4 regions of the Pantoea sp. sgz302252 genome follow, and region 1 is predicted to be linked to each of the others. Evidence: predicted binding sites of a transcription regulator. Region 1 holds the regulator's gene; each other region holds the start of a gene.
The links. The regulator Fur, encoded in region 1, represses iron uptake genes when iron is present. The targets are predictions, from matches to a motif close to ATAATAATGAGAACNACTATCAA.
Positions count from the first base shown of each region.

Region 1 (7,194 bases):
AAGGCTGGAATGATGAAAAACAGGAAGAGTTTCAAGGCATATTTGGTGTGAAGGGCACTGCGGTCATAACAATTGACAGTAAAGAGGAAAAAGAAAAAATAAAAGAGGCTGATACAGAGACGGCATTTGATCCTTATATAGAGAAAAGAACTGGTATTACAGCTTATCAATTCATGAAAGAGAGTGTAGACCGTTTGATTCTTATAGCTGAAAAAATAACTGTTGAAGATCCTAATGATATAGAGTCACGTCTTCACGGTAATTTTGTTAACAAAACGGATAGGAATGATGCTTCAGCTAACGTTACGGCCGATCAGACATATCTCTTGAATCCTGTATTTTACAATAGCACGCTGCGTATAAATATATGTCAAAATTTTGTATGCAAGCCGCTTACAGGAAAAAACTCCAGGGTATCTACACTTTGTCATGAACTTTCCCATTTTTATCGAAATGGTGCACAAGGTGAATATGGAGGGATGGGTACCGATGATATGCCAACTAAGGGAGGTTTTAATAATAATAAATCCTATGTGAAAAATGCTGATGCATTAAAAATTGAGCACAGTCAGTATGTGTTTAAAAATGCATATAATGTTGAAAGATATTTTGAGTTGACATCAGTTAGTGAAGATGTGTAGGGATAGTAGCATTTATAGATAACCGATTGGAAGCGGTATGTTTATCTGGAATGTTTTAATTGATCATTGAATAGTGGGTTGTGCCATGAATAATAATTCATATTTAATAAAAATAACAGCGGCGCTAATGTGTACCCTTCACTTTTCGTGTGCGCTTGCAAGTGAAGATGTTATTCTCCAAAAATACACATATGGATATCCTTATTCCAGTGAAGGACGGCGTAATAAGGCAATGACTGATCCTTTGCCTGGTGCGGATTTAACCCTGGATGGAAAGGTTGGGAAAATATATTCTTACTATAGTTTGAGCGAGGAAGGAAATAGCGTGATGCAAAAAAAGAAACATATTTATGCTCATCTTTTAGTTCAGAATAGAGGTCATGATATTGTTGCTAAGGTTGGTTTTTATAACCGAAGCCATCAGACATATTATATCCATAAAAGTAGGCTTGCTATAGATGATCCGGAGTTTTACCCTTTATATGGTCATGCATTTTCAATAGCTTCGGATGGCGTGAGTTCATATTACCTTGGTCATCGATGGCATTTTGATGATGAGGTTAATGAAAGTAGAGATGGATGGGAGGAAATTCCAGCAAGAAAAATTTATTCATTTACAATTAAATTGAACGCTGCATATGCATTCTTGCCAGGGAGACATCATTACAATATAGGTTCCTTAGAGTATTCTATCGTCAATAAGCAATGGTTTGTTGATCAGGAAATATACAAAAACCTCTTTTCAATTCTTGCGTTGACTTACTTTGATTGCCAGGTGAAAAAGGATGAACCCTATGTTCTGAAAGTTAATGAGTTGTGTACTTTAGATGATTCTTCTGACATTAGCATAGGAGAGTTTTTATATAATTTAGATTTTCATGGCTTTGATCCCAATAATTATTTTGAGATAAGAACTAATCAGATTGTGATTGACATAGATGGAGATAAGCTAACATCGCCTTATGATGACACTGAGGGTGGTGGTCGATGAAGAGAAAAATATTTAATGCTAAACAAAATATTTATGTAGGTAAGTGAAATGAAAAATATAATAATAAATGGAAAGAAAAACCCACCAGCACATCTCTGCTGGTGGGTTTTATACTACGGATACTGATTATTTATCAGTATCGTCGTGTGCATGTTCATCTTCACGGCAGTCGCCTTCTGCGCAGTGACCGTAAAGATACAAGCTGTGGTTGGTCAGACGAATGCCGTGTTTAGTGGCGATTTCGCGCTGACGCGCTTCAATGGAATCATCACTGAATTCAATCACCTTGCCACAGTCGAGGCAAATCAGGTGATCGTGATGATGTTGTTGTGTCAGTTCGAAAACAGATTTACCGCCTTCGAAATTGTGGCGGGTGACAATGCCGGCGTCGTCGAACTGGTTCAGAACGCGATAAACCGTTGCCAGACCAATTTCTTCGCCCATGTCGATAAGGCGTTTATAGAGGTCTTCCGCACTGACATGGTGATTGTCCGGCTCCTGAAGCACTTCCAGAATTTTTAAACGAGGAAGCGTGACTTTCAGGCCGGCCTTCTTCAATGCGGTATTGTTGTCAGTCATGCGGAATCAGTCCTGTTGCTATACGATACACTTCCTTATCAGGAAGCATTACTAAGAATGAATTCAGGATAATGCGTCTCATTATAGAACTGTCAACCTTAAATGAAAACCGCAATCCCTGAGCAAAGTATGCTTTTCAAAAACGAGGCGTCCGGCAAAGCGAAACCTCAGACCTCGTCAAAACAGTGGACATTGTACAGACATGCGGCCAAAAGTTAAAAATTTGTAGCGATTAATTTGATTGCTTTTAGCTATTAATGTCACACAACCTATCGCTAATACGGCGCAACGCAGGCGCTGCGCCGTCACCCAATCAGGCGTTTTTAATCTCTTCGAGGTGCAGCTCTTCAGAAATCTGCTTAACCCATTTCTCAACACGCTCTGCGGTCAGTTCTGGTTGACGGTCTTCGTCAATCGCCAGACCGACGAAGTGATCGTCATCAGCCAGGCCTTTAGAGGCTTCAAAATGATAGCCCGCCGTTGGCCAGTGGCCGACGATAGTTGCGCCGCGTGGTTCAATGATGTCCCGGATTGTGCCCAGTGCGTCACAGAAGTACTCTGCGTAGTCTTCCTGGTCACCGCAGCCGAACAGCGCGACCAGCTTGCCGTTGAAGTCTACCTCTTCCAGCGTTGGGAAGAAGTCGTCCCAGTCACACTGCGCTTCACCGTAATACCAGGTCGGAATACCCAGCAGCAGAATATCGAACCCTTCGAGATCTTCTTTGCTGCTCTTGGCAATGTCATGCACTTCAGCAACGTCTTTCCCAAGCTGCTTCTGAATCATCTTCGCGATATTTTCGGTATTGCCGGTGTCGCTGCCGAAGAAAATGCCTGTAATTGCCATGAGTAAAATAACCTCTTGAAACGTATTGAAATGGTGGTGGAATGTTGCCCACAGATAAAGGCAATGATAGCAGGAGGTGAAGTGCGCGGAAACAGCAAACGCGCTGGACTGCACTCTCTGCTACATGAAAGTGACGTTTTGCTGGATTTTCAGACAAGTTCCTGGCGATGCAGAGCGGCCAGTTGTTGCATCAACATCTCTTCGATGAGTTCGCTGCGGCTCATGTTTCTGGCGTCAGCCAGTTCATTCAGCGCATCAACGGCGTCGTTATTGAGCTTCAGCTCAACTCGCTTGAGACCTTTACTCTTGTCACGTTTAAGCTGATTACGCTTATTAATGCGTAACTGTTCGTCGCGTGAGAGCGGATTGGTTTTCGGCCTTCCCGGGCGACGCTCATTTGCGAACAAATCTAATGTCGTTCGGTCCGTTTGTTCTTTTGCCATGATTCAGAGTGACTTCGGGGAAACAAGCCGCCGGACGACAGGCCCGGCGCAGATAGCGCGCAATCATACATCAGCGAACCCCACACGCCAACGCCGTGAGCCACATTGGCGTGCGGTCGCTCGCATTTTAATCATTCAGCCAGATATCGGCGAATGGCGCGGAGCACAGCGTCCGGTTTTTCGGCATGCACCCAGTGTCCTGCGCCTGCAATAATATGCGCTCGGGCTTGCGGGAACTGAGAGAGCAAATCATCGCGATACTCTGGCGTGACGTACGGTGAGTTTCCGCCAGGAATGAACAGGGCAGGGTGATCCCACGCAGGAACAGTCTGCCAGCCAACAATATTGGCATACTGATCCCACAAGACGGGCACGTTAAAGCGCCACGCGCCCTCGACAAACGACTTCAGCAGAAACTGAATCACGCCTTCTTCATTAAGATGCTCGCGCATCACTTCAGCGGCTTTTTGACGCGTTGCCACGCCCGCTTCGGTCACGGCGTTAATGGCCGCAAAAATCTCATCGTGACGACGGACGTGATAATCCACGGGGGCGATGTCGATAGCGACCAGCTTATCCACGCGATTCGGCGCTAACGCCGTGAAGGCCATCACCGCTTTTCCGCCCATTGAATGACCCATCAGCGTGGCTTTTTCAATGTTATGGGCATCAAGGGTGTCTAAAAGATCCTGAGCCATCGCGGAATAAGTCATTTCAGATGAACGCTCTGACTGGCCGTGATTGCGCATATCAACTTGCAGGATGTCATGGTCGCTCACGAGGTCTCGGGCGAGGATCCCTAAGTTATCCAGACTCCCAAAAAGGCCGTGTACCAGGACGATGGGAGAATTATTGTGCGGGTTTTGTGCAGTTTGCGCTCGGGTATGTAAATTCATGGCAAAGTTCTTTTTTTCGCTTCGTCGGGTTAGGGTATCATGTTGAACATTCTGCCACCCGGCTGCAACACTCAGTAGTCGTCTGAGTTTTTGCCGACACGCTATCCGCTGTTGGGTTTTGACTTTATAATCCCAACGACTTGTATTCAGAAAAGATATCTCACTGGATTAAGATGAAAACGATCGAAGTTGATGACGAACTCTATGCCTTTATCGCTAGCCACACCCGGCACATCGGCGAGAGCGCATCCGACATTTTGCGGCGCATGCTGAAATTTTCCGCTGCCTCGCAACCCGCAGCAACCGTGGTCAAAGACACGCCGGTTCAGCCTGCTGCACCGGTCGTCGCCGCCGTGAAAAAAGTCTCATCCCGAAAAGAGAACGTTCGCGCGGTGCGTGAACTGCTGCTTTCTGATGAATACGCCGAGCAAAATAAAGCGGTTAACCGCTTCATGCTGGTGCTGACTACACTTTACTCCTTAGACAGCAAGGCATTTGTTGAGGCCACCGAGTCACTGCATGGTCGTACGCGTGTTTACTTCGCCGCTGATGAAGCGACGCTGCTGAAAAACGGCACGCACACCAAGCCAAAGCAAGTGCCTCAGACGCCGTACTGGGTCATTACCAATACCAATACTGGCCGTAAATGCAGCATGGTTGAGCACATCATGCAGTCAATGCAGTTCCCCGCGGAATTGATTGAAAAGGTTTGCGGCACAATCTAACCCTTGCATAAGAAGGACCAGGCAATGGCAACTCATAACCGTGCGGGTCAGCCTGCACAGCAGAGTGATTTGATTAACGTCGCCCAACTGACGTCTCAGTACTATGTGCTGAAGCCGGAAGCAGGCAACGCAGAACACGCAGTGAAATTCGGCACGTCCGGACACCGCGGGAGCGCAGCTCGCCATAGTTTTAACGAACCGCATATTCTGGCGATTGCCCAGGCGATTGCGGAAGAACGTGCGAAAAATGGCATCACCGGGCCATGCTACGTGGGTAAGGATACTCACGCCTTGTCTGAGCCGGCGATCATTTCCGTACTGGAAGTCCTGGCTGCGAACGGCGTGGACGTGATTGTGCAGGAAAATAACGGCTACACCCCAACGCCTGCCATCTCGAATGCCATCCTGGTTCATAACAAAAAAGGGGGCCCACAGGCCGATGGGATCGTGATTACGCCGTCCCATAACCCGCCGGACGATGGTGGCATCAAGTACAATCCACCGAATGGCGGCCCGGCTGATACCAACGTCACCAAAGTGGTGGAAGACCGCGCGAACGCACTGATGGCGGATGGCCTGAAAGGGGTGAAACGCCTTTCACTGGATGCAGCGTATGCGTCTGGTCATATTAAAGAACAAGATCTGGTGCAGCCGTTCATTGAAGGCCTGGCCGATATTGTTGATATCAAAGCGATTCAGAAAGCGGGCCTGAAGCTGGGCGTTGATCCGCTGGGCGGTTCCGGGATCGAATACTGGAAACGCATTGCCGAGTTCTACAAACTCGATCTGACCATTGTGAACGATCATGTCGATCAGACTTTCCGCTTTATGCACCTCGATAAAGACGGTGCGATCCGTATGGATTGCTCCTCTGAGTGTGCGATGGCGGGGCTGCTGGCACTGCGTGATAAGTTCGATTTGGCTTTCGCCAACGACCCGGACTATGACCGTCACGGCATCGTCACGCCGGCTGGCCTGATGAACCCGAACCACTATCTGGCTGTGGCTATCAATTACCTGTTCCAGCATCGCCCGCAGTGGGGCAAAGAGGTTGCGGTGGGCAAAACGCTGGTCTCTTCCGCAATGATTGACCGCGTGGTTAACGACCTTGGCCGTAAACTGGTGGAAGTGCCGGTAGGCTTCAAATGGTTTGTTGACGGCTTGTTTGACGGCAGCTTCGGCTTCGGCGGCGAAGAGAGTGCGGGCGCGTCATTCCTGCGCTTCGACGGCACGCCGTGGTCAACCGATAAAGACGGCATCATCATGTGTTTGCTGGCCGCAGAGATCACCGCAGTCACTGGCAAGAACCCGCAGCAGCATTACGATGAGCTGGCTGCACGTTTTGGTGCGCCAAGCTACAACCGTTTGCAAGCTTCTGCAACGTCCGCACAGAAAGCGGCGCTGTCTAAACTTTCCCCAGAAATGGTGAGCGCTAACACGCTGGCCGGTGACCCAATCACCGCACGCCTGACCGCAGCGCCGGGTAACGGTGCTTCCATCGGCGGCCTGAAAGTGATGACCGAGAACGGCTGGTTCGCGGCTCGTCCATCCGGCACCGAAGACGCCTACAAAATTTACTGCGAAAGCTTCCTCGGCGCGGAACACCGTAAGCTGATTGAGAAAGAAGCCGTAGAGATTGTTAGCGAAGTGCTGAAAAACGCCTAGGTTGATCTGTTTTGAAAAGCCATCTCCAGATGTAATGCAGATCAATTAAAGAATAGAGTTGCAATGAAAGGGTTCATATTTGCCATGAACCCTTTTTTAATGGAATTTGACAGCTTCTCGACATCACCAATGTCACTTCGCCGTTTCGCACCACAGGCATCGTTATATAACAGGTACATATTTCCCATTTATCAATGAAAATATTGGTGCAAAATAACCTAAGCACTCATCACCATCTTCATCAACACACTTATATGTTAGCGGTGAGTATTCTGGATTTGTTTTGTTATACATTTTAACCATACGACCTTGATTCATAACTTTGATATCATAATCGCTCCATTTAATTGGTAGTATTGTAATTTTTTTCACCTCAATGTCTTCCTTAGGATACTGTGAAAACAAAATAT
Region 1 is NZ_JBLFJW010000035.1:51,947-59,140, reverse strand. Features, by position in the region: gene ACLW56_RS21240 (hypothetical protein) at 1-641, shown strand, start outside; gene ACLW56_RS21235 (hypothetical protein) at 727-1,632, shown strand; gene fur (ferric iron uptake transcriptional regulator) at 1,759-2,211, opposite strand; gene fldA (flavodoxin FldA) at 2,525-3,055, opposite strand; gene ybfE (LexA regulated protein) at 3,205-3,498, opposite strand; gene ybfF (esterase) at 3,630-4,394, opposite strand; gene seqA (replication initiation negative regulator SeqA) at 4,568-5,119, shown strand; gene pgm (phosphoglucomutase (alpha-D-glucose-1,6-bisphosphate-dependent)) at 5,144-6,784, shown strand; gene ACLW56_RS21200 (hypothetical protein) at 6,947-7,194, opposite strand, start outside.

Region 2 (7,194 bases), on a different contig from region 1:
AGACGAGCTGTTTCAGCCGTCGATGGCGGCGAGTGGGATCAATTCAGCGACACTATCTGACGACATTCTCTGTGCTGCAGAACGCCTGCTGGATGTGATGGAGCGTCCACTGGATGCGAGAATTCTTGGCAGGCAAATTATTCGCGAGATGCTCTACCACGTGCTGATGGGGCCACGGGGCGGGGCGCTGCTGGCGTTGGTCAGCCGCCAGACGCATTTCAGCCTGATTAGCCGGGTGCTGAAACGTATTGAAAGCCAGTACACGGAAAACCTGAGCGTGGATCAGCTGGCGGCGGAAGCGAATATGAGCGTGTCGGCGTTCCATCATAATTTTAAATCAGTGACCAGTACGTCGCCGTTGCAGTACCTGAAATCCTACCGTCTGCACAAAGCGAGAATGATGATGGTGCACGATGGGTTGAAGGCCAGCACCGCGGCGATGAAGGTCGGCTATGAAAGTGCCTCGCAGTTTAGCCGTGAGTTCAAACGCTACTTCGGTTTAACGCCGGGGGAAGATGCGGCTCGTATTCGCGGGATGCAGGGGGTGTGATTGACACTCTCCCAGGAAGGGAGAGGGAGCAAATCATTCCCTCGCCCCTTTGGGGAGAGGGTTAGGGTGAGGGGAAAAGTCAGGCGTTACAGTACTTCTTCTTAATCACCACAATCACCGTGCCGAGCAGGCCGCAGACCAGCAGGAAAATCGGCAGGATCATCAGGAAGGTCATCACCTGATCTTCGTGGCGTTTCACGAACGGGATCATGCTCAGCGCATAACCGAAGCTGGTGACGACCCCGACCCAAAGCAATGCGCTTAACCAGTTGAAGAACTGGAAACGGCGGTTGGACAGGCCGGAAATACCCGCCATGGTTGGCAGAAGGGTGCGAACAAACGCGAGGAAACGTCCGGCGAGCAGCGCCAGTAAGCCGTGGCGATCAAACATGTAAGTAGCGCGCTCGTGGTATTTAACGGGCAGTTGAGCCAGCCAGCCTTTGACCATCTTTGTGTTACCCAGCCAGCGGCCTTGAATGTAGCTCAGCCAACAACCGAGACTTGCCGCGGCGGTCAGGATAACCAGGGTCGGCATGAAATCCATCACCCCTTTTGCTATCAGGGCTCCCGCGAGCAGCAACAGGCTGTCTCCCGGCAGGAAAGACGCAGGCAGCAAACCATTTTCTAAAAACAGTGTCGCAAACATGACCAGATAAACCACCCCCACAACGTGCGGGTCCGCCAGCGCGGTAAAATCATGTTGCCAAAGCGCGGCGACAATCTCCTGAATAACAACCATGGACTTTCCTGTGGACTGACATTTTTTGTGTAGTGTACTCCTGAATCGCCCGGGATGCCTCGATCCCGGGCGCAACAATGCAGGCAGTTTTATCGGGGGCTGTCTGACATTGTGTCCATCAGATTGCCACTTTACACGATGCGTTCGAAGCCCGCAGACAAATCGCGGATAATATCGTCAACATTTTCTAAACCGATGTGCAGTCGTACCAGCGTTCCGCTGAAGTCCAGCTCCGCATCCGGGCGGATGGCCGCCAGTTGCTCGGGCTGGTTGGCGAGGATCAGCGACTCGTAACCGCCCCAGGAATAGGCCATGCTGAAGAGGGTGAAATTATCCAGATAAGCTGCCAGCTCGGCATCATTGAGCCGTTTTTTGAGAACGAATGAGAACAAACCGCTGCTGCCCGTAAAGTCTCGTTTCCAGAATTCATGGCCTTTACTTCCCGGTAACGCCGGGTGATTGACGCGTTCAACCTGTGGATGCTGAGCTAACCATTCGGCAACTTTCAGGCTGCTTTCATGATGTTGACGTAAACGCACACCCAGCGTGCGCAGACCGCGGCTGGTCATGTAGGCCGTATCGGCGTCCACCATCTGACCCATCAGGTAGGCATTCTCACGCAACTGATCCCAACAGCGGGCGTTGGAAACCGCCGTACCGATCATGCCATCCGAATGGCCAATAAGGTATTTGGTCGCCGCCTGAATAGAGATGTCGATACCAAAATCCAGTGCTTTAAACAGCACGCCTGCCGCCCAGGTGTTGTCGATCATAATGATCGCTTCGGGGGCTACGCGGCGAACGGCAGCCACAATCGCTGGCACATCATGCACTTCCATGGTGATGGAACCTGGCGATTCCAGGAACACCACTTTGGTGTTTGGCTGAATCAGCTTTTCGATATCTGCGCCAATCAGCGGATCAAACCAGCCGGTGGTTACGCCCAGTTTGGCGAGAATTTTGGTGCAGAAATCCTGGCTTGGCTCGTACGCGGTGTTGGTCATCAGAACGTGATCGCCCTGTTCCACAAAGGCCAGGATAGTATTGGCAACGGCCGCAGCGCCACAGGGGAACAGCGCACAGCCCGCACCGCCTTCCAGTTCGCACATGGCTTCCTGCAACGAGAAATGGGTCAGCGTGCCGCGACGGCCATAGAAAAGCTCGCCTTTGGCGCGATTGCGGGTGGCATGCTTTTTGGCCTCCACAGTGTCAAAGACAAGGGATGAGGCACGCTGAATGACGCTATTCACCGAGCCCAGGGTGTATTTTTTACTGCGGCCAGCGTTCACCAGCACGGTATCAAGTTGCTTATCGGACATGTTCGCGTTACCTGTTTTTATACGTCTGGACGTCTAAACTAGCATGATTATCAGGCGAAGTGCGATTGGTTCACAGATAAAGCAGAAAATTTTGCCATCACGCCACTAAGCCTCTTTTTACTGCGTAAGCGCAATGAAAAGTAGCCATGATTGCGTCAGTATGTAAATAGTAATGAGAACGACTATCAATTCGACGACGTTTTGATATCATTACGCTCAGATTTTGTGATTTAGATCCTGGAGATACAGAGTGGGTAATAATTTGATGCAGGCGGATCTCTCCGTTTGGGGTATGTATCATCATGCCGACATCGTAGTGAAGGTGGTTATGATCGGCCTGATTCTGGCATCGGTCGTCACCTGGGCCATCTTCTTCAGCAAAAGCACCGAACTGTTAACGCAAAAGCGCCGCCTCAAGCGCGAACAGCAGCTGTTAGCTGAAGCACGTTCACTGAACCAGGCGTCTGACATTGCCTCTTCTTTCCAGGCCAAAAGCCTCAGCACGTTACTGATTAATGAAGCGCAGAACGAGCTGGAACTCTCTGCGGGTGCCGAAGATAACGAAGGCATTAAAGAGCGTACCGGTTTCCGTCTGGAGCGTCGCGTTGCCGCTGCGGGTCGTCACATGGGCCGCGGCAATGGTTATCTGGCGACTATCGGCGCTATCTCCCCGTTTGTCGGTCTGTTCGGTACCGTTTGGGGTATCATGAACAGCTTCATCGGCATCGCTCAAACCCAGACCACCAACCTCGCTGTCGTCGCACCGGGTATCGCCGAAGCGTTGCTGGCAACCGCGATCGGCCTGTTTGCCGCTATTCCGGCGGTCGTTATCTACAACATCTTTGCTCGAATGATTGGCAGCCAAAAAGCGCTGCTGGGCGATGTGGCCGCACAGGTTCTGCTGCTGCAAAGCCGAGACCTCGACCTCAATGCCAGCGGTTCACAGCCGGTACGTACCGCCCAGAAATTACGGGTAGGGTGAGAGCCAATGGCAATGCGTCTCAACGAAAATCTGGACGATAACGGCGAAATGCATGAAATCAACGTGACGCCGTTTATCGACGTCATGCTGGTTTTGCTGATCATCTTCATGGTGGCCGCGCCGCTCGCGACCGTGGACGTGAAAGTGAATTTACCTGCCTCATCCAGCCAGCCGCAGCCGCGCCCGGAAAAGCCTGTTTACCTGACCGTTAAAGCGGATAACAGCATGTTCCTCGGCAACGATCCGGTGAGCGACGAGACGATGGTGAACGCCATTAGCTCGCTGACTGAAGGTAAGAAAGACACCACCATCTTCTTCCGCGCGGATAAAACCGTGAACTACGAAACGATGATGAAAGTGATGGATACGCTGCATCAGGCCGGGTATCTGAAGATTGGCCTGGTGGGTGAAGAACAGGCCGCGGCAAAATAATGCCCCGTTATTGAAAAGAACCGGCTCGGCTCTGTGCCGGTTTTTTTATGCCGCAGAAAACGCTGACCAAAGGCGACTTACCCGAGCGTTACGTCGCCCAAAACAGAACCGCTATCTTACTGATATATCATGTTTTTATGATTTTACCTTCGCAGGCAAAATAGTGGGTTTCGCTACTGGCGCATGCCTTAAATCTCTCTACGCTTAGTCAGGAACATTATAAAAAAAGCACCGTGAAAACGGGGCGTTACCTACCTGCACAGCATGGGAGTCCCTTATGGCCCTCACGACGTTATTCGGCTCAACTTCAGCTTCACGTGACCTCATTTCCCTTTCCGCCATTCGCCGCCGGGCAGACCGCCTGATTCTGGCGCTGGTCTGGATCTTGTGGGCGATTACCGTGGTCTTTGGGTTACTCACAGCACAAATGATCGTGGCACTGGTTGTCGCTTCTTTGCTGGCTGTACTCAGCACGGTTTCGTGTTTACTGTTACCTGGCAAACTGGCGACCCGCCTGCTGCTGGCCTTTATTCTGATGGCCTATTCTGCGCTGCTCATTCAATTGGGCGCGGGAGGGACGGAATACCACTTTTCCGTTTTTGTGTTGCTCTCTGCGTTACTGGCCTGGCGTGACTGGAAGCCACTGGTAGCTGGGGCTGCGGTGATTGCCGTTCATCATCTGCTCTTCAATTACCTGCAGGCTAACGATCTGTTTGGCATTGTGGTTTTTGAGATGGGGCCGGGCATTCATATGGTGCTGATGCATGCGGTTTTCGTGGTCGTGCAGACGATTATCCTGGTGCTGATGGCGTTGCGGATGGAGCAGGATGCGCGTTCTGCCAGTGAAGTGGCAAAGCTGGCTTCGGTTATCAACCGCGAGCCAGGGTGCCTGACGCTGACCACAGAACATCAGGCCAGCCACTCTGGCTTCGCCAAAACATTCAGCCTGACGCTCGATACCATGCGCAGCACATTGATGCAGGTGAGTCACAGCGTCTCGCAGATGCTGGAAGATGCTCACACATTACTGCTGCGAAATACCTCGCTCTCAGAACGGACGGACAATCAGGCGCAATCACTGGCGGTGGCGGCTTGCGCGATGGAACAGTTGGCGGGGGCTGCGGTGCAAACCAGTGAGAAAGCCAATGAAGCGCGCGGGCTTGCGCTTCAGGCGAGCAATGTCGCCCTGCAGGGTGGCGAAAGCATTCGCGCGGCGATGGCGTCGATGGTGCATATCCGCGATGAATCTTTGCGGATTAATGGCATTCTCGAACTGATTGATGGCATTGCGTTCCAGACCAATATTTTATCGTTGAATGCGTCAGTGGAGGCGGCACGAGCGGGCGTGCATGGCAAAGGATTTGCGGTTGTCGCCGCTGAAGTTCGTACGCTGGCGTTGCGCTGTGAGAGCGCGGCGAAAGACATCCGCCAGTTGATAGCGGCGTCGGTTGAAAGTACTCAGCAGGGCGCAAATCAGGTCGAGCAGGCGGGGAAAACCATGCAGGTGATGATCGGCAGTATCGACAGCCTGCTCACGCTGGTCGAAGCGTTGTCATTGATGAGCGAACAGCAACGGGCCAGCATTCTGCAAATTAACGGCAGCATTGCGAGCATCGATGCCAGCGTGCAGGAAAACGTGCAGCACGTGGCGCAGACGATGCAGGTGGCGCAGCAGCAGCAAAGGCAAACCGGGGAGCTGAAGACCGCGATTTCGGTCTTCAGGCTGGTGTGATCAGCGAGGTTTTTCTGGCGTCGGCGGAGTTTCTTCCGGCGCCACAATGTTAACGCTGGCGGTGCGACAGTTACCGTCAGCGAGCTTTCTGGAAAGGCGTAAGGTGGCGACTTCACGCGCCAGCACATGCTGGTAGCTGGCTTCTATGTGGGCCAGAATTTTCTCTTTTAGCTGCGGATTGCGGGTGATGATTTCCGCCAGTGCCGCGCCGTAAATTTCTTCTTTTACCTGGAAGGCATAAATCTCGCGGCGATACTGCCACTTCATGCGAACCAGCGAGGCCGGGATCGAGGTCAGGGCTTTGGCAATCTCCTCGATGACGGCATTCTTCTCATTTTTCAGGGCCTGAAGATTATGCTGCAGAATGACGGCATCGCTTTTTTGGTTATCTAAAGTCAATCTGACGGTATAATCATCGGGATCTTTCATTATTTACTCAGCCTGGAAATCGTAAAAAAGCGATGTTGTTTTTTCACGCGTAATCAAATTAAGCCAAATTTTATTTCCGGCTTCATTAATTTTCTCGGTTTGCTCGGCAATAATTTGACTTAATTCCTGACTGTCAATTTCCGCTTCCACTTGCAAATCGTTAAGCACCCGCGCATAGGCTTCGATTTTGGCAACCCGAAACAGCCTGTCCTTTATATGACGATCGCGTTCTTCCAGCAGCATATTGCGTGACTGGCCGTTACGACCCGGCACCGCTAATATATCGGCCTCATAATTTTCGAGCGATATCTTGCCCTGGGCTAAATCGGCATCATTTTCTGCTTCCCCGGTAGTCGGCTCCGTATTGGCAATATGAAAGCGGGCCGGGATCAGCGATTCGGGTATCATGGCTGATGTCCTTTTAGTTCAACAAGATAAGGGTAATAAGGGTGTGAGGTTCGTTGACAATATCATGGCATAATTTTAAAATCAAAAAAAATGGAGTCCACCATGAACAGTATTATCTATTTTGTTATAGTACTGCTATTACTGACGGCTGTTATTCTATTCGTTATCTCTGGTCTGTTTAAAAAAGAGGGTGTGGAAGAAAAAACGCCACCTCAGTCAGTAAAACCCATGAGTAAAGAAGAAGGTGAAGACCATTTTTCGATGCTGATGAATGCGATAACGCCCGTGTGGTACTGGCGGGTTAACCACGAATATATTGACTTCCTGCATGCGACAATTAAGCGCATGAATATTGCGGATTTAAATGCCACCGAGGGGTTATTTGAGGCTCAGCGTCGTTGCAGCGATCTCAATTCAGCGGTGTATAAATATTATGACAATATAAAGAAACGCTGCCTGAACGGGGAGAAAGTGCCTCGCGGCGATTTGGATGTGCTCAACCTTCAGCAGTGTTTCCGTGAATTTAGCCTCAATGCCTACCCGGCACTGGTGGCCCTGGTATGGCCGGAGTTTCAGCGTCCGGTGGTGGACCCGCTGGAGGTT
Region 2 is NZ_JBLFJW010000023.1:16,570-23,763, reverse strand. Features, by position in the region: gene ACLW56_RS16935 (AraC family transcriptional regulator) at 1-550, shown strand, start outside; gene yghB (DedA family general envelope maintenance protein YghB) at 630-1,289, opposite strand; gene metC (cystathionine beta-lyase) at 1,421-2,608, opposite strand; gene exbB (tol-pal system-associated acyl-CoA thioesterase) at 2,859-3,590, shown strand; gene exbD (TonB system transport protein ExbD) at 3,597-4,022, shown strand; gene ACLW56_RS16910 (methyl-accepting chemotaxis protein) at 4,300-5,754, shown strand; gene ACLW56_RS16905 (cytoplasmic protein) at 5,755-6,183, opposite strand; gene ACLW56_RS16900 (hypothetical protein) at 6,187-6,591, opposite strand; gene ACLW56_RS16895 (ESA_00282 family adhesion-associated protein) at 6,694-7,194, shown strand, end outside; gene ACLW56_RS16890 (hypothetical protein) at 7,164-7,194, opposite strand, start outside.
Region 2: the regulator Fur is predicted to act here: its motif matches at 2,775-2,797, upstream of exbB (tol-pal system-associated acyl-CoA thioesterase).

Region 3 (7,194 bases), on a different contig from region 1:
TACGCGGATCTTTTTTGTCATAAAAGGGAGTTTTTTGTGCTGCAAGAGAATGTATTAGGCTTATTACTGTTCACAGAATCCGCAGCTTAGCTGCCGGATCTCCCCAACGGCACCACCAACGGCGTGCCTGCTACCGGGTCGTCGATGATCATGCAGCGCATGCCATAGATTTGTTCGATCAACTCTGCGGTCACGATGTCGCGCGGTGCGCCTTGCGCCACAATCTTGCCTTCGCGCAGTGCAATCAGGTGCGTGGCGTAGCGGCAGGCTTGATTCAGGTCGTGCAAGACAGCCGCAAGGGTGTAGCCCTTTTCGCGATTCAACTCGCTGAGCAATTCCAGCAGGTCAATCTGATGGCTGATATCAAGCCAGGTCGTGGGCTCATCAAGCAGCATAATCGCCGTTTCCTGAGCCAGTACCATGGCTATCCACGCACGCTGACGTTGCCCGCCGGAAAGCGTGTCCACGCTCTGATTCGCCAGTTCTACGACGCCAGTGGCTTTCATGGCTCTGTGAACGGCATCTTCATCTTCTTTTCGCCAACGGCTAAACAGAGGTTGGTGCGGATAGCGACCTCGGGCCACTAATTCCTGCACCGTGATATCGCCGGGCGTGGTGGCATTTTGCGCTAACAGGCCAATACGTCGCGCCACGTCTTTGCTGGCAAAGTGCTGGATCTGTTCGCCATCAAGCCAGACATGGCCTTGTTGCGGTGTCATCAGGCGGCTGAGTGTGCGCAGCAGCGTCGATTTCCCGCAGCCGTTGGGGCCGATTATCGCGGTGAAATGCCCGTCCGGGATTGCCACCGTTAAATTGTCGGCGATGACTTTTTTGCCATAACTGAGCGTTAAGTGCTCGCCGTGTAGTCGGGAGGAGAGGGCGGTCATTTTTTACGAGACTCCTGAATAAGCAGCACGATGAGATAGAGGCCGCCAAGGCTGACGGTCATCACGCCCACCGGAAGCTGGTAAGGCATAAATAGTTGTTGAGCGCAGTAATCGGCCAGTGCCAGCACGAACGCGCCACACAGGGCGGACTGAGTCAGCCCCCAGCGAGCGGTGCCGCTGAGCCTGCGTGCAATATGTGGTGCGACAAGGGCAATAAAGGAAATCGGGCCTGCCAGCGCTGTTGCTCCGGCGGTGAGTACCACCGCGACCAGCATCATCAACAGGCGAGAGCGTTCGACTTGCACGCCAAGGGCGCAGGCGCTGTCATCGCCCATTTCCAGCAGGCGCAGGCGACGTACTAACAGTGCCGCGCAAGCCAACATAATGAGTAACAGAGGGGCTGACGGCCAGGTTTTCGCCCACGTCATGCCATTGAGCGAACCTGCGTACCAGAGCCCGGCCGAAACGGCGGTTTCCAGCGAAGCACGCAGCAGCAGCCAGGTGTTGAACGCCATCAGCATGGCCCGCACGCCGATACCAATAATGATCAGGCGAAACGTGTCTATGCCATCGCGCCACGCCAGCAGCCAGACGATCAGCGAAGTCACGATCCCACCGGCCATCGCAGCGAGCGCTATCGCTGTCAGATGTTGACCATACAGCACCATCGCCACCAGCACGCCGCTCCACGCCCCGGTGTTGAAACCCATCACATCCGGGCTGCCGAGTGGGTTACGCATCAGTGACTGAAAAATGGCTCCGCTAACGCCCAGCGCGGCACCAACCAGTAGCGCCATCAGCACGCGGGGCAAACGCCACTCGGTCACGACTAAGGTCACGTTACGTGGCGCATCCCCGAACAATGCCGAGAAGATTTGTGAGAACTCAAGGGTGACGACACCGCTGCGGAGGCTGAAAAGCGCAGTCATCAGGCTGGTGAGCACCAGAAAAAGGCAACTCAACACCAGCCTGCGGGAAGGGGCAATCATGCGGCACCTCCGCGTGGTTGGCGACGTACCAGCCAAATCAGCACTGGTGCGCCAATAAAGGCGCTCACGACCGAAACGCGTAATTCACCCGGCACCAGCAGGCGACCTAGAATATCCGCGAAAAGAAGAAGAGCAGGGGTGGCGAGCAGTGTGACGGGTAATGACCAGCGGTGATCGGCCCCCACCAGCCACCGCGCCATATGCGGCATCATCAGGCCGATAAAGGCTATCGGGCCGACCAATGCCGTAGCGCTGCCGCTCAAAAGCGTGATGGCAAGCAGGCCAAGCAGCTGCGTGCGGGCCACTTTATTGCCCAACGCGGTCGCCGTGTCTGCCCCCAGGCTCAGGCTGTTTAACGAACGGCTCAACCCTAACGCGATTGCTGTGGCCAGCAACATGGGGAAAACGGCGACCTTCAGGGTTTGCAGTGAACGAATATCGAGGGAACCCGCTTGCCAGAATCGAAGCTGATCGTAGACATCCGGATTGAGCAGTGAAATCCCGGTCGATAACCCTTCCAGCACGGCGGCAAGTGCTACGCCTGCGAGTGTCAGGCGAACCGGACTAAGTTGCCCACCGCCCTGGCTGCCGGTGAAGGCCACCAATAGCGAGGCGACAAACGCGCCGCAATAGGCGAGCAGTAATTGTTCCTGCGGGGAAGTCATGCCCAGCAACGCGGCACCCAGCACAATGGCGAAACTGGCTCCGGAATTGACGCCCAGAATACCTGGGTCGGCGAGCGGATTTCGGGTCAGCGTTTGCATCAACGCGCCCGCCAGGCCAAGCGCTGCGCCAGCCAGCAAACCGGCCAGCGTTCGTGGCAGACGGGCATCGAGCACGATGGTGCAATCGGCGCTTTGACAACTGCCGGAGAGGGCATCCACCACCACGTTTAACGGCAGAGATTTGGCACCAACCAGCAGGCTGAGGGCAACAGCAGTAGATAACAGTATCAACAATCCGGGCCCTGCGACGGTGCGCAGAGCGGCGGGGGAGAACGACATCGCCAGGTCCTTTGGTTGATAATGATAGTAATTATCGTTATCGATCTTATTCGTTTATGTTAGCATGTGCGGCCACGGAAATGGTACCGAAAGTTCGTTGAAGGCCCTGTGATGCAAAGACAATCCTGGCTGCTGAACGTCAGCCTGCTGAAGACTCACCCGGCGTTTCGCGCCGTCTTTATTGCCCGTTTTATCTCCATTCTTTCTCTCGGCTTGCTCGGCGTTGCGGTGCCGGTGCAAATCCAGATGATGACCCATTCAACCTTGCAGGTCGGGCTGTCCGTCACCTTAACCGGCGGTGCGATGTTTATCGGTCTGATGCTGGGCGGGGTATTGGCCGATCGCTATGAGCGCAAAAAGTTGATCCTGCTGGCGCGCGGAACCTGCGGCATCGGCTTCTTAGGCCTGTGGCTGAATGCGTCGTTGCCAGAACCTTCGCTACTGGCGATTTATTTGCTCGGCATTTGGGACGGGCTGTTTGCATCCATCGGCGTGACAGCACTGCTGGCCGCCACGCCCGCTCTGGTCGGGCGAGAAAACCTGATGCAGGCCGGGGCCATCACCATGCTGACTGTCCGTCTGGGCTCAGTGATTTCTCCGATGGTTGGCGGGTTGCTGCTCGCCAGTGGGGGCTTCTCCTGGAACTATCTGTTGGCGGCTATCGGGACGTTTATCACCACTCTGACGCTGCTGCGTTTACCTCAGTTACCGCCTCCGCCGCAGCCTCGTGAGCATCCACTGAAATCGTTAATGGCGGGTCTGAAGTTTCTCTTTAACAGCCCGCTAATTGGCGGCATAGCGCTGCTCGGCGGTTTGCTGACGATGGCGAGCGCGGTGCGCGTGCTTTATCCGGCGCTGGCGATGCAGTGGCAAATGTCAGCGGCGCAAATTGGCCTGCTTTACGCGGCAATCCCGTTGGGCGCGGCGCTCGGGGCGCTCACCAGCGGACGGCTCGCGCAGCACGTACGGCCTGGAATGCTGATGTTAACCACCACGGTGGCGGCGTTTATCGCGATTGGCTTATTCAGCCTGATGCCAGTTTGGCTGCTGGGCGTAATTTGTCTGGCGCTGTTCGGCTGGCTGAGCGCTGTCAGTTCGCTGCTGCAATACACCCTTATTCAGACACAAACGCCTGAAGCGATGCTCGGCAGAATTAACGGATTGTGGACGGCGCAAAACGTGACAGGCGATGCCATCGGTGCAGCACTGCTGGGTGGAATGGGTGCGATGTTAACGCCAGCCGCCGCAGCGAGTGTCAGCGGTTGGGCGTTGGCGATCGTGGGACTGTTGCTGATTCTGCTGTTGCGTGAACTGCGTGGATTTCGGCGGGAAGCTGAGCCAGTGGAAGAAGCCGCCTGATTGCCCGGCGGCGCTTCTGGACTGACCCCATAAAGTAGGCCGGGTCAGGCGAAAGCCGCCACCCGGCAATAACTCAGCCAAACAAAGCCTCAAGACGCTGCAATACCAGCATCGCGCTGTAGTAATCAAGACGGAACGTTTCGGTGCCAAGCGCATAAACATGCTTGTTCTGCACTGCGGTCAGGTGTGAGAGCAGTGGATTGGCATAAATCGCGTCGGCATCTTTCTGGTCGCCAGCAAACAGAAACAGCGATTGCCCGTTTAGACCGGTCGCCAGGTTTTCTCCGCCAAGCTGCAGAATGTCATGACGTTTGCCCTGGCTTTGGCTGGTGTGCAGCCCTTCAGGCAGCGGTGCCAGGCTGAAGCCGAGTTGTGCCAGAAGCTTGCCCTGTGCGGATTCCGGCGTCCACAGGTTGGCGGTATGCGCCGCGGCGGTGTACACCAGTGCGCTGACAGGCTGCGGCGGCAGTTTCATTTTTTGCTTTAGCGCGTTGAGCTTGCTGTCAAATTCGCTGATGCGTGCTGCGGCTTGTTTCTCCTGGCCGGTGATCGTGCCGAGCTGCGTCAGGAGTTGCTGCCAGCTCTTGTCGTCGTAATTGATGATAAGCGTTGGCGCGATGGCGGAGAGCTGATCGTAGAGCGCTAACGCGGAATCACCGCCAGTGGCGCTGATGAGGATCAGATCCGGCATTTGAGCGGCAACCGCTTCAGCGCTGGGCTCGCCAATGTACAGGCGAGCGAGTTTGCGTTGTCTGGCGACATCCCCCCACTGGCGCAGAAAACCCTGGTCATCCGCGACGCGATTATTCGGGGTTGTCGCGCCACTTGCTACCACGGGCGCATCAATGGCGAGAAGTGAACCGGTGAGGGTGACACTGGTGGAAACAATGCGCAGCGGCTTGCTGTCGAGCGTACGCGTCCCGCGGCTGTCAGTGACCTGACGAGGCCAGTCGGCAGCCAGCGTTGAGGTTAATCCTAAAAGCGAAAGACCGAGACACAACAGGGCATTACGGAAAAAAGCAGGGGATTTCACGAGGTCAGTATCCTGTTTTGGTGATATTAATGCTTCTCATTTTCACTTGAGGGGCGTGCAGATGCAAGCAGGATGATGCTGCGGAAGTTGACAGTGCGAGCGTTTACTTTTACCTTACCGAACAAAAATATAAATGATAATCATTATTAATATCTTTATCGTTTTGGAGGATGATATGGAAACGTCACTGGCTGAGGCCGTTCAGGAAGTCGCACCAACGCTGTCTGCCGACAGCTTCTTTTTTATGTCGCCGTACCGCAGTTTTACGACCCACGGCTGTTTTCGCCGAATTTCTCAGCCCGTGGAAGGGGGCGAAACGTTGGCTGGCGAATTCCAGACCAGCATCGCTCAGGCCTTTGCTGACGCCAAAGCGGCAGGCATCGACAAACCGTTGCTGGTCGGGGCCATTCCCTTCGACACGACACAACCTTCCGCGCTGTTTATCCCCAAAAGCAGCGAAGCGTTTTCCCGCACTGACAAACAACACTCCGCGCCCTTCGCCGCGACGCTGAAACCCATGCAGGTAACAGCCCGCAAGGAGATCCCCGAGCAGGATGTGTTTATGTCGATGGTGGCGAAAGCCGCAGAGCTCACCGCGACGCCGCAAGTGGACAAGATTGTCCTGTCGCGTCTGATCGAAATGACCACCGATACTGCCGTGGATACCGGAGCTTTGCTGGAACGTCTGATCGCTCAGAACCCGGCGAGCTTCAATTTCCATGTGCCCCTGGCTGACGGCGGTGTGTTACTCGGCGCAAGCCCGGAATTGCTGTTACGCAAAGAGGGCAAGCATTTCAGCTCTCTGCCACTGGCAGGTTCTGCGCGTCGTCAGCCGGATAACGTGCTGGATCGTGAAGCGGGTAACCGTCTGCTGGCATCTGAAAAGGATCGCCATGAGCACGATCTCGTCACCCAGGCGATGAAAAAAGTGCTGGCTCCACGCAGCGAAAAACTCGCACTGCCGTCATCCCCGCAGCTGATTACCACCCCAACACTCTGGCACCTCGCCACGCCCATCGAAGGCGAAGCGAAAGCGCAGGAAAACGCGCTGTCGCTGGCTTGTCTGTTGCACCCGACTCCGGCGCTAAGCGGCTTCCCCCATGATGTGGCGAAAGCGCTGATTGCCGAGCTTGAACCTTTCGAACGCGAGCTGTTCGGCGGCATTGTCGGCTGGTGCGATGCAGAAGGAAACGGTGAATGGGTGGTGACGATTCGCTGCGCCAAAGTCCGTCAAAATCATCTTCGTTTGTTTGCTGGCGCGGGCATCGTGCCTGCCTCTTCACCGCTTGGTGAATGGCGTGAAACGGGCGTGAAGTTAACCACCATGCTGAACGTGTTTGGCCTGAATTAAGGAGTGACCATGAGCGTCGCGTTTACTCGCTGGCCAGACGATCTGGCGGCTCGCTACCGTGAAAAGGGCTACTGGCAGGAATTGCCGCTGACCGACATGTTGACCCGCCACGCTCATAGCGATGCGCTGGCGGTGATTGAGGGAGAGCGCCGTGTCACTTACAGGGAGCTCAACACGCAGATTGATAATCTGGCGTCGTCATTGCAGCGTCTGGGTGTGAAACCCGGCGAAACTGCGCTGGTGCATTTGGGCAACGTGGCGGAGTTTTACATCACGCTGTTTGCGCTGCTGCGTATTGGCGTGGCTCCGGTCAACGCGTTGTTCAGCCATCAGCGGAGTGAGCTGCATGCTTACGCCGCGCAGATTGAGCCTGCCCTTCTGATTGCCGATCGTGAACACTCGCTGTTTGCCAATGATGAGTTTCTGAACTCGTTTGTGAGTGAGCATCGCTCGGTGCGGGCGGTGCTTCTGCGTAACGATCATGGCGAGCACGACCTGGCGGCCGCCATTGCCCAACCGGCCGATAATTTTGTGCCCACGCCGACTAAGGCTGATGAAGTTGCCTTTTTCC
Region 3 is NZ_JBLFJW010000018.1:88,231-95,424, reverse strand. Features, by position in the region: gene fepC (iron-enterobactin ABC transporter ATP-binding protein) at 87-887, opposite strand; gene fepG (iron-enterobactin ABC transporter permease) at 884-1,876, opposite strand; gene fepD (Fe(3+)-siderophore ABC transporter permease) at 1,873-2,880, opposite strand; gene entS (enterobactin transporter EntS) at 2,992-4,239, shown strand; gene fepB (Fe2+-enterobactin ABC transporter substrate-binding protein) at 4,313-5,272, opposite strand; gene entC (isochorismate synthase EntC) at 5,448-6,623, shown strand; gene entE ((2,3-dihydroxybenzoyl)adenylate synthase EntE) at 6,633-7,194, shown strand, end outside.
Region 3: the regulator Fur is predicted to act here: its motif matches at 2,896-2,918, upstream of fepD (Fe(3+)-siderophore ABC transporter permease).

Region 4 (7,194 bases), on a different contig from region 1:
ACTTCTCGGATATGTCTCCGGGTAAGAAGCCGAGATCTTCATCGGCCTGCAGAACCGGACGGGTCACGATTATCCTGTCCACATCCTTATGAATCAGGGCTTCTGCCGCTTTCGCCGCGCTGATCCAGGTCTTCCCACACCCTGCTTCACCGGTGGCGAAAATCAGTTGTTTACTCTCGATAGCATTCAGGTAGTGCGCCTGAGCTTCATTGCGAGCTTCAATTGGTGAAGTATCACGGCTGTCCCGCGCCATGCCAATTGCTTCTACGCCACTCATCTGCACAAGCGAGGTGACCGATTCTTCTTCACGTTGTTTATGGCTCCGTGAATCCCGTCTCAGCACACGTTTTGCTTCGCGACGAGCTTTGATCACTGCTTTTTGTCTTCCCATGGATAGCACCTTGAGTTGTTGGTCAACATTACACGTGCCCCTGTCGGCACGATTATGCGCACGAACGTCTGAGGTTTGGCTTCCTTGTAAGCCATTGCTTGCCGGTTGATTTGACGTGATGACGCGACTACGCGCACCGCGTATCACATCGGTAAACTCATGAGTTATTGCTGAAGGGGAGAATGTAGTGGTGAAGAAATCGCTGCCGGAGGTGTCGCCTCCGCGCTGGGTCGTGCGGTTATGTTTGCTTTTCTGTCCAGTACAGGACCCTGTCATTAGCGATCTCCTAAGTGAACCATCACTGCCGGGAACTACCGCTTTTCTAATAAGTACATCAACAATTATCATTAATGCAACATATTTTTTACTTAAAGATAACTGGCGATTCCCATTGCAGCCACAATCAGCATCTGACAGAAATATTACACAAGTATTTCAACAGCCTGCAAAGAGGAAAAAATGATAATACTGCGAAGGGAAAATTGTGAGCGGATGAAACAATTAGGCAGGAAATTATTGGTATCGAGTTGTATCTTGCCCAGCAGCACTGCGTTTGCACGGGCCTACCTGACTTGTAGGCCCGATAAGGCAACGCCGCCATCGGGCAATATCTATGGCATTCAGGCTTCCAGCAGAGACTGCGCGAGATAGCCTTTCGGGTCTTTTACACCCGGTAAAACAAAGAAGTAGCCGCCGCCGATAGGCTTGATGTATTCCTCAAGCGCTTCGCCATTCAGCCGTTTTTGCACGGTCAGGAAGCCTTTCTCCAGGTCGTGCTGATAGCAGACAAACAGCAGCCCCATCTCCAGTTGCCCGGAGTTAGTGACGCCCAGCGAATAGCTATAACCACGGCGCATCATCAGGCTGGACTCCGTTTCCGGGGTACGTGGGTTCGCCAGACGAATATGGCTATCCAGCGCGATAACGTCTCCGTTCGGGTCTTTGGCGTAATCCGGCACATCGTGTTCATGCTTCATGCCGAGCGGCGCGCCTGAGTGCTTATCGCGGCCGAAAATCGTCTGCTGCTCTTTGAGCGGCGTGCGATCCCAGAACTCCACATGGAACTGAATGATGCGTACAGCCTGATAGGAACCGCCGACACTCCACGCGGGTTCCCCCTGCCCTTCAGTCACCCAGACAATGTTGTCCATCAGCTTTGCATTGCTGCTGTCAGGGTTGGCAGTGCCATCTTTAAAGCCCAGCAGATTGACCGGTGTTTCTTTGCCTTTGCTGCGCGCAGCGTGGTCAGAGATAAACCCTTCCCGCTTCCAGCGCACACTGAGCAAATCTGGCGAGTGCTTGATAATATCGCGTAGCGCGTGAATGACGGTGTCCTGAGTATTGGCGCAAATTTGCAGCAACACATCGCCGTGACAAAGCGCGGCATCCAGCGAATCATTAGGGAAACGCGTCATCCGTTGCAGCTTTTTCGGCGCAAGCGCGGCCAGACCGAAGCGTTCGTCGAACAGCGACTGACCCACGGAAACGGTGATGGTCAGGTTATCCGGGGCAATGTAAGGCCCGAGAATACCGGAATCCATCGGCGGCAGGCGCGGGTTGGGCGTGTCCGGAGCCGGGCCCCCGGTAGTCAGGAACGTTATTCTGTCGGTCAGCAGCTTAAACAGACGCTGCAGGTCCTCTTTATCGCTCGCCAGCACATCGAAAGCGACAATCATCATTGAAGCCTGCTGTGGGGTCAGCACGCCCGCCTGATGCAGACCATGAAACGGCTGCGTTTCCATGCGCGCGTCCGGAGACAACGTCCCCGGCGCACTTTGCGGTTTAGCCGCGTGGGCGACCGGGCAACCCCCGGTCAGCGCCAGCGCGCCTCCCAGCGCGCCAATATTTTTCAGTAAGCGACGACGAGACGGCTCGGTCACGTCGTGCTGTTTGCTGTCTGCCATGACTCTTAGTCCAGTCCGAGAATTCCGCGAAGCTGCGCCAGATCTTCTGCAAGCGTAGTGATTGGCCCTTTCAGTGCATTGCGATCCGCATCGGTCAGCTTGTCATACGTCTCGTAGCCGTCTTTGGTCTTGTACTTCGCCAGAATGGTGTCGACTTTCTTAAAGTTGGCATCCACTTTTGCCAGCAGTGCGCTGTTTTCTTTCTGCAACTGAGGACGCAGCAGGTCGACAATTTTCTGGGCGCCATCGACGTTGGCCTGGAAGTCCCACAGATCGGTGTGGCTGTAACGGTCTTCTTCACCGCTGATTTTGCTGGCCGCTACTTCTTCGATAAGACCAGCAGCGCCACCCACCACTTTTGACGGTGGGAAGGCCAGTTCGCTGATGCGTTTTTGCAGTTCCTGCACGTCGGTGTTCAACTGGGTCGCGTAGTTTTCCATCCCTTTCGTGGAGTTATCGCCAAACAGGGCTTTCTCCAGACGGTGGAAACCGGTGAATTTCGGATCTTCGGCTTTCTTCTCGTAGTCGTCTTCACGGGCATCGATGCTGCCGTCGAGATCAGAGAACAGTTCGGCGATAGGTTCGATACGCTCGTAGTGCTGACGAGTTGGTGCGTACAGGGCTTTCGCTTTTTCGATGTCCCCTGCTTTCACCGCATCGGTAAAGGCCTGAGTCCCTTTTACCAGCTCAGCGGTTTCAGCGGTTACGTAAGCTTTGTAGGCGGTAATCGCTTCACCCAGGCTAAGCACGGCATCCGCTTTAGCGGCATCGGCGGTGGCTTCACCTTTCACCGTCAGCTTGCCTTTTGGATTGGTCAGCAGGCCGCAGGTCATTTCGTACTCGCCAGGCTGCAGATTGGCGGTCAGTTTTTGGGTAAAGCCTGGCGCGATGTTTTCACGCTCTTCCACCACCATCACGCCTTTGAGAATTTCCCACTCCAGCGCTTTCTGGCTGTGGTTCTGGATGATGAACTGGGTTTTGCCCGCGTTCACGGTGATGCTCATCGGCTCACACTGTTTGTCGTTTACCGTGACCTGCACCTGCGGAACGTCCGCAGCCTGAGCATAAAAAGCAGAAGAGAACAGCGCAGCGATACCCAGCTGCAGCGCACTACGGCGGAAATTAATCGTCATGATCCATCCCTTTCAAAAAGTATGTTGTAACTAAGTAAGCCATTATGGTGCACTGCGCGAAGGTGCCGACGCCACACGTGGCGGGAGCGCGAACAGCACCAACGCCGGAATCAGATAGATAAAATAGACTGCCACTTCGCTGACGCTTGGGGCTTCCTGGTAGCCGAAGATACCTTCGAGCAGCGTCCCAAAAAGCGTATGTGTCGACAGGGTGTTGCTGAGATCGAACGCCACATCCTGGAAGTGGTTCCACAAACCCGCTTCATGGAAGGCGCGAATGGCCCCTGCCGCAAGCCCGGCAGCCACCAGCAGAATAAACAGGCTGGTCCATTTGAAGAACGCGCCCAGGTTCAGGCGAATGCCGCCCCAGTAGAGCATAAAGCCCAGCACCACCGCGGTGGCGAGACCCAGCATTGCGCCGAGCGGAGGCCAGATCCCGAGATCTTGCTGGAATGCCGCCAGCAGGAAAAACACGGATTCCAGCCCTTCACGCGCGACGGCGAAAAAGACCATCAGGATCAACGCCCAGCCGTGGTTGTTGCCCTTCTGCAACGCGTTATCCACCGCTTCTTCCAGCTGTTTCTTCACATTGCGCGACACTTTGCGCATCCAGAACACCATCCAGGTCAGGATAAAGACCGCGATAACCGCCACGATCCCCTCGAACATCTCCTGCTGTTTCTGCGGAAATTCGCCGGTGGTTTCATTGATGAAAATGCCCAGACCCAGGCACAGCGCGGCGGCGAGAAACACGCCAATCCACATCACCCCGATCCAGCGGCCCCGCTGCGTGCGTTTCAGATAGCTGGCAATCAGGCTGACAATCAGCGCCGCCTCCAGCCCTTCGCGTAACATAATGAGAAATGGAACAAACATGCCTGAAACCCTTCAGTGTGAACCGCAGTCAATCGATGCAAAGTTTCGTAAATATGAGTGATAGTGATTATCATTACGACGAAAAGAAACACAAGTGAAATGTGCGCAGAATGATGTCAGGTTGTAAAAAGTTGCGCCGGATATCGTTATCAGGCGAAGCATTTAATCTACTGTTGTTAACAGGTAATCGTTTACGTGGCCGCTGCGCTGTGGCTAAATATGCGCCCCGTTTACCTGTAAAATACATGAAATGGCTACTATTCTGCACTTCCTGCTGGCGCTTGTGGTGATCCTCGCGCTCGCCTGGCTGGTCAGTTTTGACCGCAAAACCATTCGCATTCGCTACATCCTGCAACTGATCGTGATTGAAATCGCGCTGGCCTTCTTTTTCCTGCACGCGGAAAGCGGCTTAACGCTGATTAAAAGCGTCTCCGGGGTCTTCGAGTCTCTGCTGAAATTCTCAGCCGAAGGCAGCGACTTTGTATTTGGTGGCATGAGCCCAAAAGGCCTGGCGTTTATTTTCCTTGGCGTGCTGGGCGACCTCTCCTCTCGTCGTCTGTTCACCATGGCCGCCACCGCTATGTCGACAGTATCCTTGTCGATTGTTGGCGCTTATATGACGATGCTCGACGCGAAATCAGCGCATTTTCAGGTTATTAGCAAGAAAAAAGCCCGCATTCGCGGGCTTGAGACTGATGACAAACCTCTAACGAATGAAGTTTTGTCATGGGTGACAGAACAAAAAATAAGGAAAATCAATTCATTGATTTTCGGCTGCTCACCACAAAGAAGGAAAAACCACGCTTTTTCCTTCTTTGTCAGCAATCTGAAGCCCGCATTCGCGGGCTTGAAAGAAGAAGCTGAAGTTACTCAGCCTGCAACTTAGACGGCGGCGCAGAATGATAATGCGCATCCGCGTCAGCAAAACGTTTCTGCATTGACGCAGACGGGGCTTTGCTCAGCAGGCTGAACACCACAATCCCGATGCTGCCGAAGAGGAAACCAGGGATGATTTCATACAGGCCGAGCCAGCCGAACTGCTTCCAGACGATAACCGTCACGGCACCGATGATCATGCCTGCCAGCGCGCCGTTACGCGTCATGCGGGACCACATCACGGAGAACAGGACCACTGGGCCAAATGCCGCACCGAAGCCTGCCCAGGCGTAGCTCACCAGACCGAGTACGCGGTTTTCTGGGTTGGCTGCCAGTGCAATCGCCACCAGCGCCACGGCCAGCACCATCAGGCGCCCTACCCAGACCAGTTCTTTTTGGCTCGCGCCTTTACGCAGGAAAGCTTTGTACAGGTCTTCGGTAATCGCACTTGAGCAGACCAACAGCTGGCAGCTCAGGGTGGACATGACCGCCGCCAGAATCGCCGACAGCAGAATACCCGCGACCCAAGGGTTAAACAGAATTTGCGCCAGCTCGATAAACACTCGCTCACTGTTCTGGTTCACCGCGCCTGCCAGCTGCGGGTTGTTGGTGAAGAACGCAATCCCGAAGAAGCCCACGGACACCGCACCCGCCAGGCACAAAAGCATCCAGGTCATACTGATACGACGCGCATGCACGATGCTGTGATGGGAATCGGCCGCCATGAAACGCGCCAGAATGTGCGGCTGACCGAAATAGCCCAGGCCCCAGCCCATCAGGGAGATGATCGCCACGAAGTTCAGACCTTTCAGCATGTCGACGTTTTCGATGCTTTTCTGCTTGATGACTTCCAGTGAATCGCCGAAGCCGCCCACGGTGAAGATAACAATCACCGGCGTGAGGATCAGGGCGAAAATCATCAGGCTCGCCTGCACGGTGTCAGTCCAGCTGACGGCGAGGAAGCCACCAATAAAGGTGTAGAGAATCGTCGCTGCTGCGCCCGCCCACAATGCGGTTTCGTAGCTCATGCCGAAGGTACTTTCAAACAGACGCGCCCCCGCCACAATGCCGGAAGCACAATAGATGGTGAAGAACAGCAATATAACCAGCGCGGAGATAATACGCAGCACGCGGCTGTTATCTTCAAAACGGCCAGTAAAATAATCCGGCAGAGTCAGTGCATTATTGTTCGCTTCGGTGTGAACACGCAGACGACCGGCCACCAGTTTCCAGTTAATCCATGCGCCAACACACAGGCCGATGGCAATCCAGCTTTCGGAAATACCAGAAATGAAAATGGCACCCGGCAGGCCCATTAACAGCCAGCCGCTCATATCCGATGCCCCCGCAGACAGCGCGGTCACGAAGGGCCCAAGGCTACGGCCACCCAGAATATAATCGTCAAAGTTTTTCGTCGAACGCCATGCAATAAACCCAATCAGGATCATGCCTAAAATATAAATAAGGAACGTCACCACCATCGGTGTACTAGCCATAAAATACTCTCCAGTGTCGCTTTTTTATCCCTGAATCCGGAACGAAGAATCAGGTTCTTTATTACGGGCGGGGGGTATCCTGCCGTAAGCGGAATTTATTCACAAACGATTTAACACTGCATTTACAGATATTACATCCCGGCAAACAGAGCAATTTTCTATAGGTTGCACTCGCTCACGCTTTTCCGGGTTGCACCTTTAAAAAGTGTTAAGCACCGCATAAAACCTGGGCAGAATCATTATTCTTAGCGTGATTTTTATTGTTAAAAGCCTTTAACAAGCCATTGCTTTTCCTGATTGCTGGCGCCGTCACACTTAACATGGTTGCGCAAAGTTGCAACATGATAGATATTTCTGTGCAACCAACGAAGCAACAACCGCACAACAGGAGTTTCTGTCATGGGCACCACCACGATGGGTGTTAAGCTTGACGACGCTACGCGCGAACGTATCAAAAGCGCGGCCACCCGCATTGACCGCACGCCGCACTGGCTGATTAAACAAGCCATTTTTAACTA
Region 4 is NZ_JBLFJW010000047.1:2,111-9,304, forward strand. Features, by position in the region: gene phoH (phosphate starvation-inducible protein PhoH) at 1-391, opposite strand, end outside; gene efeB (iron uptake transporter deferrochelatase/peroxidase subunit) at 1,012-2,295, opposite strand; gene efeO (iron uptake system protein EfeO) at 2,301-3,428, opposite strand; gene efeU (iron uptake transporter permease EfeU) at 3,471-4,304, opposite strand; partial or broken gene ACLW56_RS23350 (Na+ dependent nucleoside transporter N-terminal domain-containing protein) at 4,555-4,941, shown strand; gene putP (sodium/proline symporter PutP) at 5,171-6,676, opposite strand; gene putA (trifunctional transcriptional regulator/proline dehydrogenase/L-glutamate gamma-semialdehyde dehydrogenase) at 7,076-7,194, shown strand, end outside.
Region 4: the regulator Fur is predicted to act here: its motif matches at 4,362-4,384, upstream of efeU (iron uptake transporter permease EfeU).